Regions from separate parts of the Streptomyces liangshanensis genome, predicted to be linked through region 1. Evidence: riboswitches for the same ligand, from Rfam matches in the RefSeq annotation. Region 1 holds a riboswitch; each other region holds the start of a gene.
What was found. Region 1 has a riboswitch for cobalamin ahead of HA039_RS10875 (ribonucleoside-diphosphate reductase subunit alpha). Riboswitches for the same ligand answer to the same signal wherever they lie in the genome.
Positions count from the first base shown of each region.

Region 2: it holds a riboswitch for cobalamin, as region 1 does, so the genes downstream of both, HA039_RS26695 (cobalamin biosynthesis protein) here and HA039_RS10875 (ribonucleoside-diphosphate reductase subunit alpha) in region 1, are expected to answer to the same signal.
Region 3: it holds a riboswitch for cobalamin, as region 1 does, so the genes downstream of both, metE (5-methyltetrahydropteroyltriglutamate--homocysteine S-methyltransferase) here and HA039_RS10875 (ribonucleoside-diphosphate reductase subunit alpha) in region 1, are expected to answer to the same signal.

Region 1 covers NZ_CP050177.1:2,566,494-2,569,765, forward strand. The annotation lists gene mctP (monocarboxylate uptake permease MctP) at 1-1,556, shown strand, start outside; cobalamin riboswitch at 1,699-1,835, shown strand; gene HA039_RS10875 (ribonucleoside-diphosphate reductase subunit alpha) at 1,978-3,272, shown strand, end outside.
Region 2 covers NZ_CP050177.1:6,146,455-6,149,726, reverse strand. The annotation lists gene HA039_RS26710 (class II aldolase/adducin family protein) at 1-64, opposite strand, end outside; gene HA039_RS26705 (inorganic phosphate transporter) at 234-1,505, shown strand; gene HA039_RS26700 (hypothetical protein) at 1,518-1,754, shown strand; cobalamin riboswitch at 1,879-2,033, shown strand; partial or broken gene HA039_RS26695 (cobalamin biosynthesis protein) at 2,072-3,124, shown strand.
Region 3 covers NZ_CP050177.1:302,438-305,709, forward strand. The annotation lists gene HA039_RS01315 (ScbR family autoregulator-binding transcription factor) at 255-896, shown strand; cobalamin riboswitch at 1,013-1,230, shown strand; gene metE (5-methyltetrahydropteroyltriglutamate--homocysteine S-methyltransferase) at 1,395-3,272, shown strand, end outside.

The sequences.
Region 1 (3,272 bases):
GGCGCCGGGCCGAGAACGAGCAGAGCCTCGACGAATGGGGCCTGGGCGGGCGGTCGTTCGGCACGTGGGTCACCTGGTTCCTGCTCGGCGGTGACCTCTACACGGCGTACACCTTCGTGGCCGTGCCCGCGGCGATCTACGCGGCGGGCGCGGCGGGCTTCTTCGCCGTGCCGTACACGATCCTCGTCTACCCGCTCATCTTCACCTTCCTGCCGCGGCTGTGGTCGGTGTCGCACAAGCACGGGTACGTGACCACCTCGGACTTCGTCCGGGGCCGGTTCGGCTCCAAGGGGCTCTCGCTGGCGGTCGCCGTCACCGGGATCCTCGCGACCATGCCGTACATCGCGCTGCAACTGGTCGGCATCCAGGCCGTGTTGGACGTGATGGGCGTCGGCGGCGGCAAGGACACCAACTGGTTCGTGAAGGACCTGCCGCTGCTGATCGCGTTCGCGGTGCTCGCCGCGTACACGTACTCGTCGGGGCTGCGGGCACCCGCGCTGATCGCGTTCGTGAAGGACACCCTGATCTATCTGGTGATCATCGTGGCCATCATCTACATCCCGATCAAACTCGGCGGCTTCGACGACATCTTCGCGAAGGCGGGCGACGCGTTCGCGCAGAAGAACCCGGCGACCGGGGCGCCACGCGGCGCGCTCGCGCCGGGCGAGGCCCAGCAGTGGGGGTACGCGACCCTCGCGCTCGGCTCGGCGCTCGCGCTCTTCATGTATCCGCACTCGGTCACGGCGACGCTCTCCAGCCGCAGCCGCGAGGTGATCCGGCGCAACACCACGATCCTGCCGCTGTATTCGCTGATGCTGGGCTTGCTGGCGCTGCTCGGCTTCATGGCGATCGCCGCCGGGGTGAAGGTCGACAACGGGCAGCTGGCGATCCCCCAGCTCTTCGAGAACATGTTCCCCGACTGGTTCGCGGGCGTGGCCTTCGCGGCGATCGGCATCGGCGCGCTGGTGCCGGCCGCGATCATGTCGATCGCGGCGGCGAACCTGTTCACCCGCAACATCTACAAGGACTTCATCAGGCCGGACGCGACCCCGGCGCAGGAGACGAAGGTCTCCAAGCTGGTGTCGCTGCTGGTGAAGGTGGGGGCGCTGGCCTTCGTCCTGACCATGGACAAGACCGTCGCGATCAACTTCCAGCTGCTGGGCGGGATCTGGATCCTCCAGACGATGCCGGCGCTGGTCGGCGGGCTCTTCACCCGCTGGTTCCACCGGTGGGCGCTGCTCACCGGCTGGGCGGTGGGCATGCTGTACGGCACGATCGCCGCGTACGGCGTCGCGAGCCCGACGCAGGCGCACTTCGGCGGTTCGTCGAAGGAGATCCCCGGGATCGGCGAGATCGGCTACATCGGCCTGACGGCCTTCGTGCTGAACCTCGTGGTGAGCGTGGTCCTGACGTTCGTCATGAAGGCGCTCAAGGCCCCGGAGGGCATCGACGAGACGACCCCGTCGGACTACACGGCGGACATCGGCGACCCGGGCGTCAAGAAGGACCTCCCCCTGGCCCCGACCACCCCGTCGGACCCGGACCCGGTGCGCTGAGGGTGCGCTGACGGGCGCCGAGGGGCGCCGACGTACGGCGGAAGGCGGGCCGCCCGGACTCCGGGCGGCCCGCCTTCCCGCTTCCGACACACGGGGGCGAAACGGGGCGCGACACTACATCTAGGGGGTGCCTCATCGTGCGCCCCCCAGATGTATGCTCGACCTCGTTGTCGACGCAGGGGAATCCGGTGTGAATCCGGAACTGTCCCGCAACGGTCTGCTGTGGTGTGCTTTGTCATACCCGTGAGTCCGAATACCTGCCGGCAACGCATCCGGCTCGACCGAACCGGATGCCAGGACGTCCGGGCCTCGAGGCTGGGCCGGAGACGCCGTGGTTCGTGCTGCCCGCAGACGGGTCGTACGGCCCCCGCGCCCCCGCTTCCCCGCCGACGGCCCAGAGCCGAGCGAGGGAGAGCACCACGTGACCATCGCGCCAGCCGATCCGGCTTCAGGCATCTCCGAGGTCTCCGCGCAGGAGACCGACGGACCCGGGACCGCGTTGCTGCGGCTCCTCACCGACCTGACCGCCGATCTGCCCGACACCGACCCCGGACGCGTCGCCGGCGCCGCGCTGCGTGGCCGCAACGCCCGGTCGGACGAGGCCGAGCTGCGCGAGCTCGCCACCGAGGCGGCCGCGGGGCTCATCTCCGAGGACCCGGCCTACTCCCGGCTGGCCGCCCGGCTGCTCACCCGTACCATCGCCGAAGAGGCCGCGAGCCAGGGCGCCGTGGCGTTCTCCGCGTCCGTCGCCGTGGGGCACCGCGAGGGCCTCATCGCCGACCGCACGGCCGAGTTCGTCGCGCTGCACGCCGACTTCCTGGACGCGCTGATCGACCAGGACGCCGACGACCGCTTCGGCTACTTCGGGCTCCGTACCCTCTTCAGCCGGTACCTGCTCCGCCACCCGATCACCCGCAAGGTCGTCGAGACCCCCCAGCACTTCATGCTGCGCGTCGGCGCCGGTCTGGCCGAGGACAACAGCGTCCGCGCGCTGGACGAGGTCGCCTCCCTCTACCGCCTGATGAGCCGCCTGGACTACCTCCCGTCCTCGCCGACGCTCTTCAACTCCGGTACGCGCCACCCGCAGATGTCCTCCTGCTACCTGCTCGACTCCCCGCTGGACGAGCTGGACTCGATCTACGACCGCTACCACCAGGTGGCGCGCCTGTCGAAGCACGCGGGCGGCATCGGCCTCTCGTACTCCCGCATCCGCTCGCGCGGTTCGCTGATCCGCGGCACCAACGGGCACTCGAACGGCATCGTCCCGTTCCTGCGGACCCTCGACTCCTCGGTCGCGGCGGTCAACCAGGGCGGCCGGCGCAAGGGCGCGGCCTGCGTCTACCTGGAGACCTGGCACGCGGACCTGGAGGAGTTCCTGGAGCTGCGGGACAACACCGGTGAGGAAGCGCGCCGTACGCACAACCTGAACCTCGCCCACTGGATCCCGGACGAGTTCATGCGCCGCGTCGACGCGGACGGCGAGTGGTCGCTGTTCTCCCCCGCCGACGTCCCGGAGTTCGTGGACCTGTGGGGCGACGAGTTCGACGCCGCGTACCGCAAGGCGGAGGCCGCGGGCCTGGCGCGGAAGACCATCCCGGCCCGTGAGCTGTACGGCCGCATGATGCGCACGCTCGCCCAGACCGGCAACGGCTGGATGACCTTCAAGGACGCGTCGAACCGTACGGCCAACCAGACCGCCCTGCCCGGCAAGGTCGT
Region 2 (3,272 bases), 3.6 Mb from region 1:
CCCGCGCGTCGTCGTGCCCTTCGGCGGGGCGCTCCGCGGCCCGTCCGGTCAGATGATCCGTCATATGACGATCCTGTCAGGCGGGGTGGAAAAAGGGCAGGTCGGACAACGGATCCGGGGGGCCGGGGAGTCATTCAGGAGAGACACCCCGAGTACCTCCTCAGTTAACCTCCCGTTCACCCTGCATCCTTACGTTCACCGTGGCCACCGACGTCGAACGATTGCCTGGGTAAATGGAACACTTCACGCTGCTCCTCGCGATCGTGATCGCGACGGCTCTCGTGTTCGATTTCACGAACGGTTTCCACGACACCGCCAACGCGATGGCGACGACCATCTCGACCGGCGCCCTGAAGCCCAAGACCGCGGTGGCGATGTCCGCCGTCCTGAATCTCGTCGGCGCGTTCCTGTCCGTGGAGGTCGCCAAGACGATCTCCGGCGGACTCATCAACGAGTCGGGCATCCGTACCGAAGTGATCTTCGCGGCGCTGGTCGGCGCGATCATCTGGAATCTCTTCACGTGGCTCCTGGGACTCCCGTCGAGTTCCTCCCACGCCCTGTTCGGCGGCCTCATCGGCGCCACCCTGATGTCCGTCGGCGCCTCCGGTGTCAACGGCGGCGTGGTCATCACCAAAGTCCTCATCCCGGCGCTCGCCGCGCCAGTCGTCGCCGGGCTCGCGGCCATGCTCGCCACGCGGCTGACGTACCGCATCAGCGCCCGTACGGACGAGAAGGCCACCGCCAAGGGCTTCCGGGCCGGGCAGATCGCCTCCGCCGGGCTCGTCTCCCTCGCCCACGGCACCAACGACGCGCAGAAGACGATGGGCGTCATCACGCTGGCGCTCGTCACCGGCGGGGTCCTCTCCCCCGGCTCCAACCCGCCGCTGTGGGTCATCGTCTCCGCGGGCACGGCGATCGCGCTCGGCACGTACCTCGGTGGCTGGCGCATCATCAAGACCATGGGCACCGGCCTCACCGACCTGCGCCCGCAGCAGGGCTTCGCGGCCCAGACCAGCGCGGCGACGGTCATCCTGGCCTCCTCCCACCTCGGCTTCTCGCTCTCCACCACGCAGTCGTGCTCCGGCGCCGTGATGGGCGCGGGACTGGGGCGCAAGGGCGGGGTCGTGCGCTGGTCGACCGCGACCCGGATGTTCGTCGCCTGGGGGCTGACGCTGCCCGCGGCGGGCCTGGTCGCCGCCGGCGCGGAGTACCTGACCGGTCACGGCACCTGGGGCGTCACCGTCGTGGCGATCCTGCTCGTCGCCGCCTCCGCCGCCATCTGGCTCGCGTCGCGGCGCCGCCCGGTGGACCACACGAACGTGACGGGGGCTGATGTGGTGCCGGTCAACGTGCCCGTGGACGCCGGGTCGGTGGACGCCGTGGCCGTCGGCACCGTAGGCGTCGACACCGGGTCCCCCAGCCTGGCGGCCACCATTCCGGGCCCCGCCGCCCTGCCCACCCCGCCCGCCGTCGCCGGCGAGTCCGCGCGCACCGCCACGGTGTAAGGAAGCGATCACATGAAAATCGACTGGGCAGCTCTCGGCTCCGTGTTCGGCGTCAGCCTCGTGTCCACCATCGGCCTGGTGGGCCTCTTCACCCTCGGCATCGTGGCCCTGGCCAAACAGGAGTCGGCGGCCTCCGGTCCGGCCGGCTCCTCCGGCGGATCCGTGGCCCTGGCGCGCACCGGCGCCTACGCCTGCTTCGGACTGTGCGCGGCGGCCGTCGCGTACGGCATCTACCTGATCGTGGCCTGACCGCCCGTACCGTACCCGCGCCCCGGGGGCCGGCCTCGTCCTGACACCGGGACGGGCCGGCCCCCGGGTCCGTCATGTGGGGCTTCGCACACTGCCCCGCCGCAGGTCAAGGGCGGGTTGACGGGTGTTCTCGCAGCGTGGTGGACTGCCGGGGCCAATTACGGCGGCAGCAGAGGAAGCCGGTGCGAATCCGGCGCGGTCCCGCCACTGTCACCGGGCACGGTGTCCCTCCGGGGATCCGTCCCGGGAGCCAGGAACTCTCGCCGCCGCGTCATCCGTCGAGCCGGGGCGCGGACCCTGAGTGAGGACACGTCGCCATGCCTGGCCGCGCGTACGCCGCCGTTCCCGTCGGCCGAGCCCTTTCCGGACACCCCCTCCCCTCCGCCGCTCCCGGCCGGGACGCCGCGCGGATCCACGCGTACGGGGCCCTGGGCGGGTTGCTCGCCGATCTGCTGCTGGGCGATCCCCGCCGGGGCCATCCGGTCGCGGCGTTCGGGCGCGCCGCGGGGGCCGTGGAGCGGGTGCTGTGGCGGGACCACCGGGGCTGGGGCGCGTTGCACACGCTGGTCTGCGCGGGCGGCGCCGTCGGGCTGGGCGCGGTGGTGGCGCGCGGAGTACGGGGACCTGGCGTACCGGGACCAAGGGCTCTGGGGTCCGCGCGTGCCGGGTTCACGCGTCGTGATGCCGCCTCCGTCGCGTTGACCGCCGCCGCCACCTGGTCCGTCGTCGGCGGTACGTCACTGGCGCGCGAGGCGCGGGCCATCGGCCGGGCGCTCGCCGCCGGGGACGTCGAACTGGCCCGGGAGCGGCTGCCGCACCTGTGCGGCCGCGACCCGCAGTCCCTCGACGCCCAGCAGATCGCGCGGGCCGTGGTGGAGTCCGTCGCCGAGAACACCTCCGACGCGGTGGTCGGCGCGCTCGTGTGGGGCGCCCTCGCGGGGGTCCCCGGGCTGGCCGGGTTCCGGGCCGTGAACACGCTGGACGCGATGGTGGGGCACAAGTCCGCCAGGTACCGCCGGTTCGGCTGGGCGTCGGCCCGCCTGGACGACGTGGCCGGCCGGCCCGGCGCCCGGCTGACCGCCGCGCTGGCCGTCGTCGCGGGCGGCGATCCGCGCGGGGCGTGGCGGGCGTGGCGCCAGGACGCGCACCGGCACCCGAGCCCCAACGCGGGCCCGGTGGAGGCCTCGTTCGCGGGGGCGCTGGGGGTACGGCTGGGCGGGACGCTCGCGTACGGCGGCCGGGTCGAGCACCGCCCGGTGCTGAACGGCGGCGGCCGGCCCGTGGAGATCGCGGACATCGAGCGCGCCGTCCGGCTGTCCCGCCGCGTGAGCGCCTGCGCGCTGGCGGTGTGCGTGGCGGCGCGATTCGCCCACGCGGCGGGGGTGGACGCGGCAGCGGGGGCGGGTTCGGGAGCGGGAGCGGGTTCGGGAGCGGGAGCGGGTTCGGGAGCGGGAGCGGGTTCTGGCTCGGGAGCGGGGGCGGCGGGCTTCGGATCGGCGGCGGGCTCGGGGTCGGCTG
Region 3 (3,272 bases), 2.3 Mb from region 1:
GCGAAATCGGCGCATCGTCCGTTCGTGGGCGCGGCGCCCCGGCCTCGGCCCTGGTCGTCACGCGCCGGGCGGGCCGGATGCCGAAAACCGGCCATCGCGCTCCGGTGACACCATGGGGTCCAGGGATCGCGGAGACCTCTCCCCGTCCCGACGATTTGGCGCGGGGGAGACATTCGGCGAGTCGTTGAGCCCTATAGTACGGGCTGGGCGGTTTGTTTTGTGCTGGTCAACGGGGCTGCGCGGAAGGGTCTTTCATGGCAACACAGGAGCGCGCCATCCGGACGCGCATGGCGATTCTGGAGGCGGCCGGCGCGGTCTTCGACGAGTACGGCTACTCCTCCACGACCCTCACCATGGTGCTGGAGCGCGCTCAGGTCACCAAGGGCGCCCTGTACTTCCACTTCCAGTCGAAGGAAGCCCTGGCCCAGGCGGTCCTGGACGAGCAGGTGCAGCTCGGCACCGTACCCCCGCAGGCCTGCAAGCTCCAGGAGGTCATCGACATGACCTTCGCGGTGGCCCACCGGCTCCTGGACAACGCGCTGCTCCGGGGCAGTGTCCGGCTCACCGTCGACCAGAGCGCCCCTCCCGGTGTCGACCACAGCGGCCCCTTCCGCCAGTGGCCCGTCCACCTGGTGTCGTTGATGGAAGAGGCACGCGCGCAGGGTGAGTTGCTCCCCAGCGTGCGCCCGCAGGAGACGGTGGAGCTGCTGGTGGGCGCGTTCGCCGGGATCCAGCTGATGTCCCGCGCGCTGACGGACCGCGAGGACCTCGGGCGGCGCATATCGATCCTGTGGGGGCACATCCTGCCGAGTCTCGCGGTGCCCGGCCTGATGCCGAGCATCGACACCGCGCCCGACCGCGGGGCGCGGGTGACCGCGGCGATGGTCGCGGTCTGACCCGTCCCGTACCGCTCCCGGGCGGGTACGCACCGTCACCGCCAGGGGCGCTCCGGCGGGCGCGCGGCACCCCTCCCGGAATAGGAGAGGGGCTCCCGGCGCTTCAGTTAAGGGCTTAGGGTGGCGAGTGCAGTTGGTTCGCCCTGTCAGCCAGGCAGCGGCGTCGTAAGAGGGAACCCGGTGCGAATCCGGGACTGCCCCGCAGCGGTGAGTGGGAACGACCGCCGTCATGAGCACTGGATCCGACCGGGTCCGGGAAGCGACGGCCAGTAGGTGTCTCGTCCGACGAGACGTGCCCGCGAGTCCGAAGACCTGCCACTGCCCGCGTACGAACACCGTGCGCGGAGATCCCGGTGACCTCGTGGGCGGGTCGGCGTACATATCAGGCGGTCGCGTGTTCCCGTACAGCCATGGGACGTGACCCGCCCGATCTGTGGCTCCTCTCGCGCCCTCGACCGTCCCCGGGACGGCAGAGAACCGCTCGCGAAGGAGAGTTCTGTGACAGACAAGTCCGCAGCCGCGGCAGCACGGGCGACCGTGCACGGCTACCCCCGCCAGGGCCTGAACCGCGAACTCAAGAAGGCCGTCGAGGGCTACTGGAAAGGCACCGTCGACGCCGGCGCGTTGCGCGCGACGGCGGCCGGACTGCGCCGGGCGAACTGGCGCCGGCTGGCCGACGCCGGGATCCACGAGGTGCCGACCGGCGACTTCTCGTTCTACGACCACGTCCTCGACACCAGCGTGATGGTCGGCGCGATCCCCGCCCGCCACCGCGAGGCCGTCACGGCCGACGCGCTCGACGGGTACTTCGCGATGGCGCGCGGCACGCAGCAGGTCGCGCCGCTGGAGATGACCAAGTGGTTCGACACGAACTACCACTACCTGGTGCCCGAGCTGGGCCCCGACACCGTGTTCACCGCCGACTCCGCCGAGCAGGTCGCCCAGCTGAGGGAAGCCGTCGCGCTGGGCCTCACGGCGCGCCCCGTGCTCGTGGGTCCGGTCACCTACCTGCTGCTGGCCAAGCCCGCGCCCGGTGTCGCCCCGGACTTCGAGCCGCTGACGCTGCTCGACCGGCTGCTGCCGGTGTACGCGGAGGTGCTGGCCGACCTGCGGGCGGCCGGCGCCGACTGGGTGCAGCTCGACGAGCCCGCGCTCGTCGAGGACAGGACCCCGGCCGAGCTGAACGCCACCGCCCGCGCCTACCGGGACCTCGGGGCGCTCACCGACCGGCCGAAGCTGCTGGTCGCGTCGTACTTCGACCGGCTCGGCAAGGCCCTGCCGGTCCTCGCCAAGGCGCCCGTCGAGGGGCTCGCCCTCGACTTCACCGGCCCGGCGGCCGCCAACCTCGACGCCCTCGCGGCCGTCGGGGGCCTGCCCGGCAAGCGCCTGGTCGCGGGGGTCGTCAACGGCCGCAACATCTGGATCAACGACTTCGCGAAGTCCCTGTCGGTGCTCGGCACGCTCCTCGGGCTCGCCGACCGGGTCGACGTGTCGTCCTCCTGCTCCCTCCTGCACGTCCCGCTGGACGTCACGGCGGAGCGGGACATCGATCCGCGGATCCTGCGCTGGCTCGCCTTCGCGCGCCAGAAGACGGAGGAGATCGTCACGCTGGCCCGGGGCCTTGCCCAGGGCACGGACACGATCGCCGCCGAACTCGCCGCGAACCGCGCCGACCTGGCCTCGCGCGCCGGATCCGCGCTCACCAACGACCCGGCGGTCCGCGCCCGCGCGACGGCCGTCACGGACGCGGACGGGCGCCGCGCCGCCCCGTACCCGGAGCGGGCCGCGGCCCAACGCGCCCACCTCGGGCTGCCGTTGCTGCCGACCACCACCATCGGTTCGTTCCCGCAGACGAACGAGCTGCGCGCGGCGCGCGCCGACCTGCGCGCCGGACGCATCGGCACCACCGGGTACGACGAGCGCATCGAGGCCGAGATCCGGGAGGTCCTCGCCTTCCAGGAGAAGGCCGGCATCGACGTGCTGGTGCACGGCGAGCCCGAACGCAACGACATGGTGCAGTACTTCGCCGAACAGCTCACCGGCTACCTCGCCACCCGGCAGGGATGGGTGCAGTCGTACGGCACCCGCTACGTCCGCCCGCCGATCCTGGCCGGGGACATCTCGCGTCCCGAGCCGATGACGGTCCGCTGGACCACGTACGCCCAGTCGGTCACCGACCGGCCGGTCAAGGGCATGCTCACCGGTCCCGTCACCATGCTGGCCTGGTCGTTCGTCCGTGACGACCAGCCGCTCGGCGACACCGCGCGGCAGGTCGCCCTCGCGCTGCGCGACGAGGTGGCCGACTTGGAGGCGGCCGGCACCCCGGTCATCCAGGTGGACGAGCCGGCGCTGCGCGAGACGCTGCCGCTGCGCGCC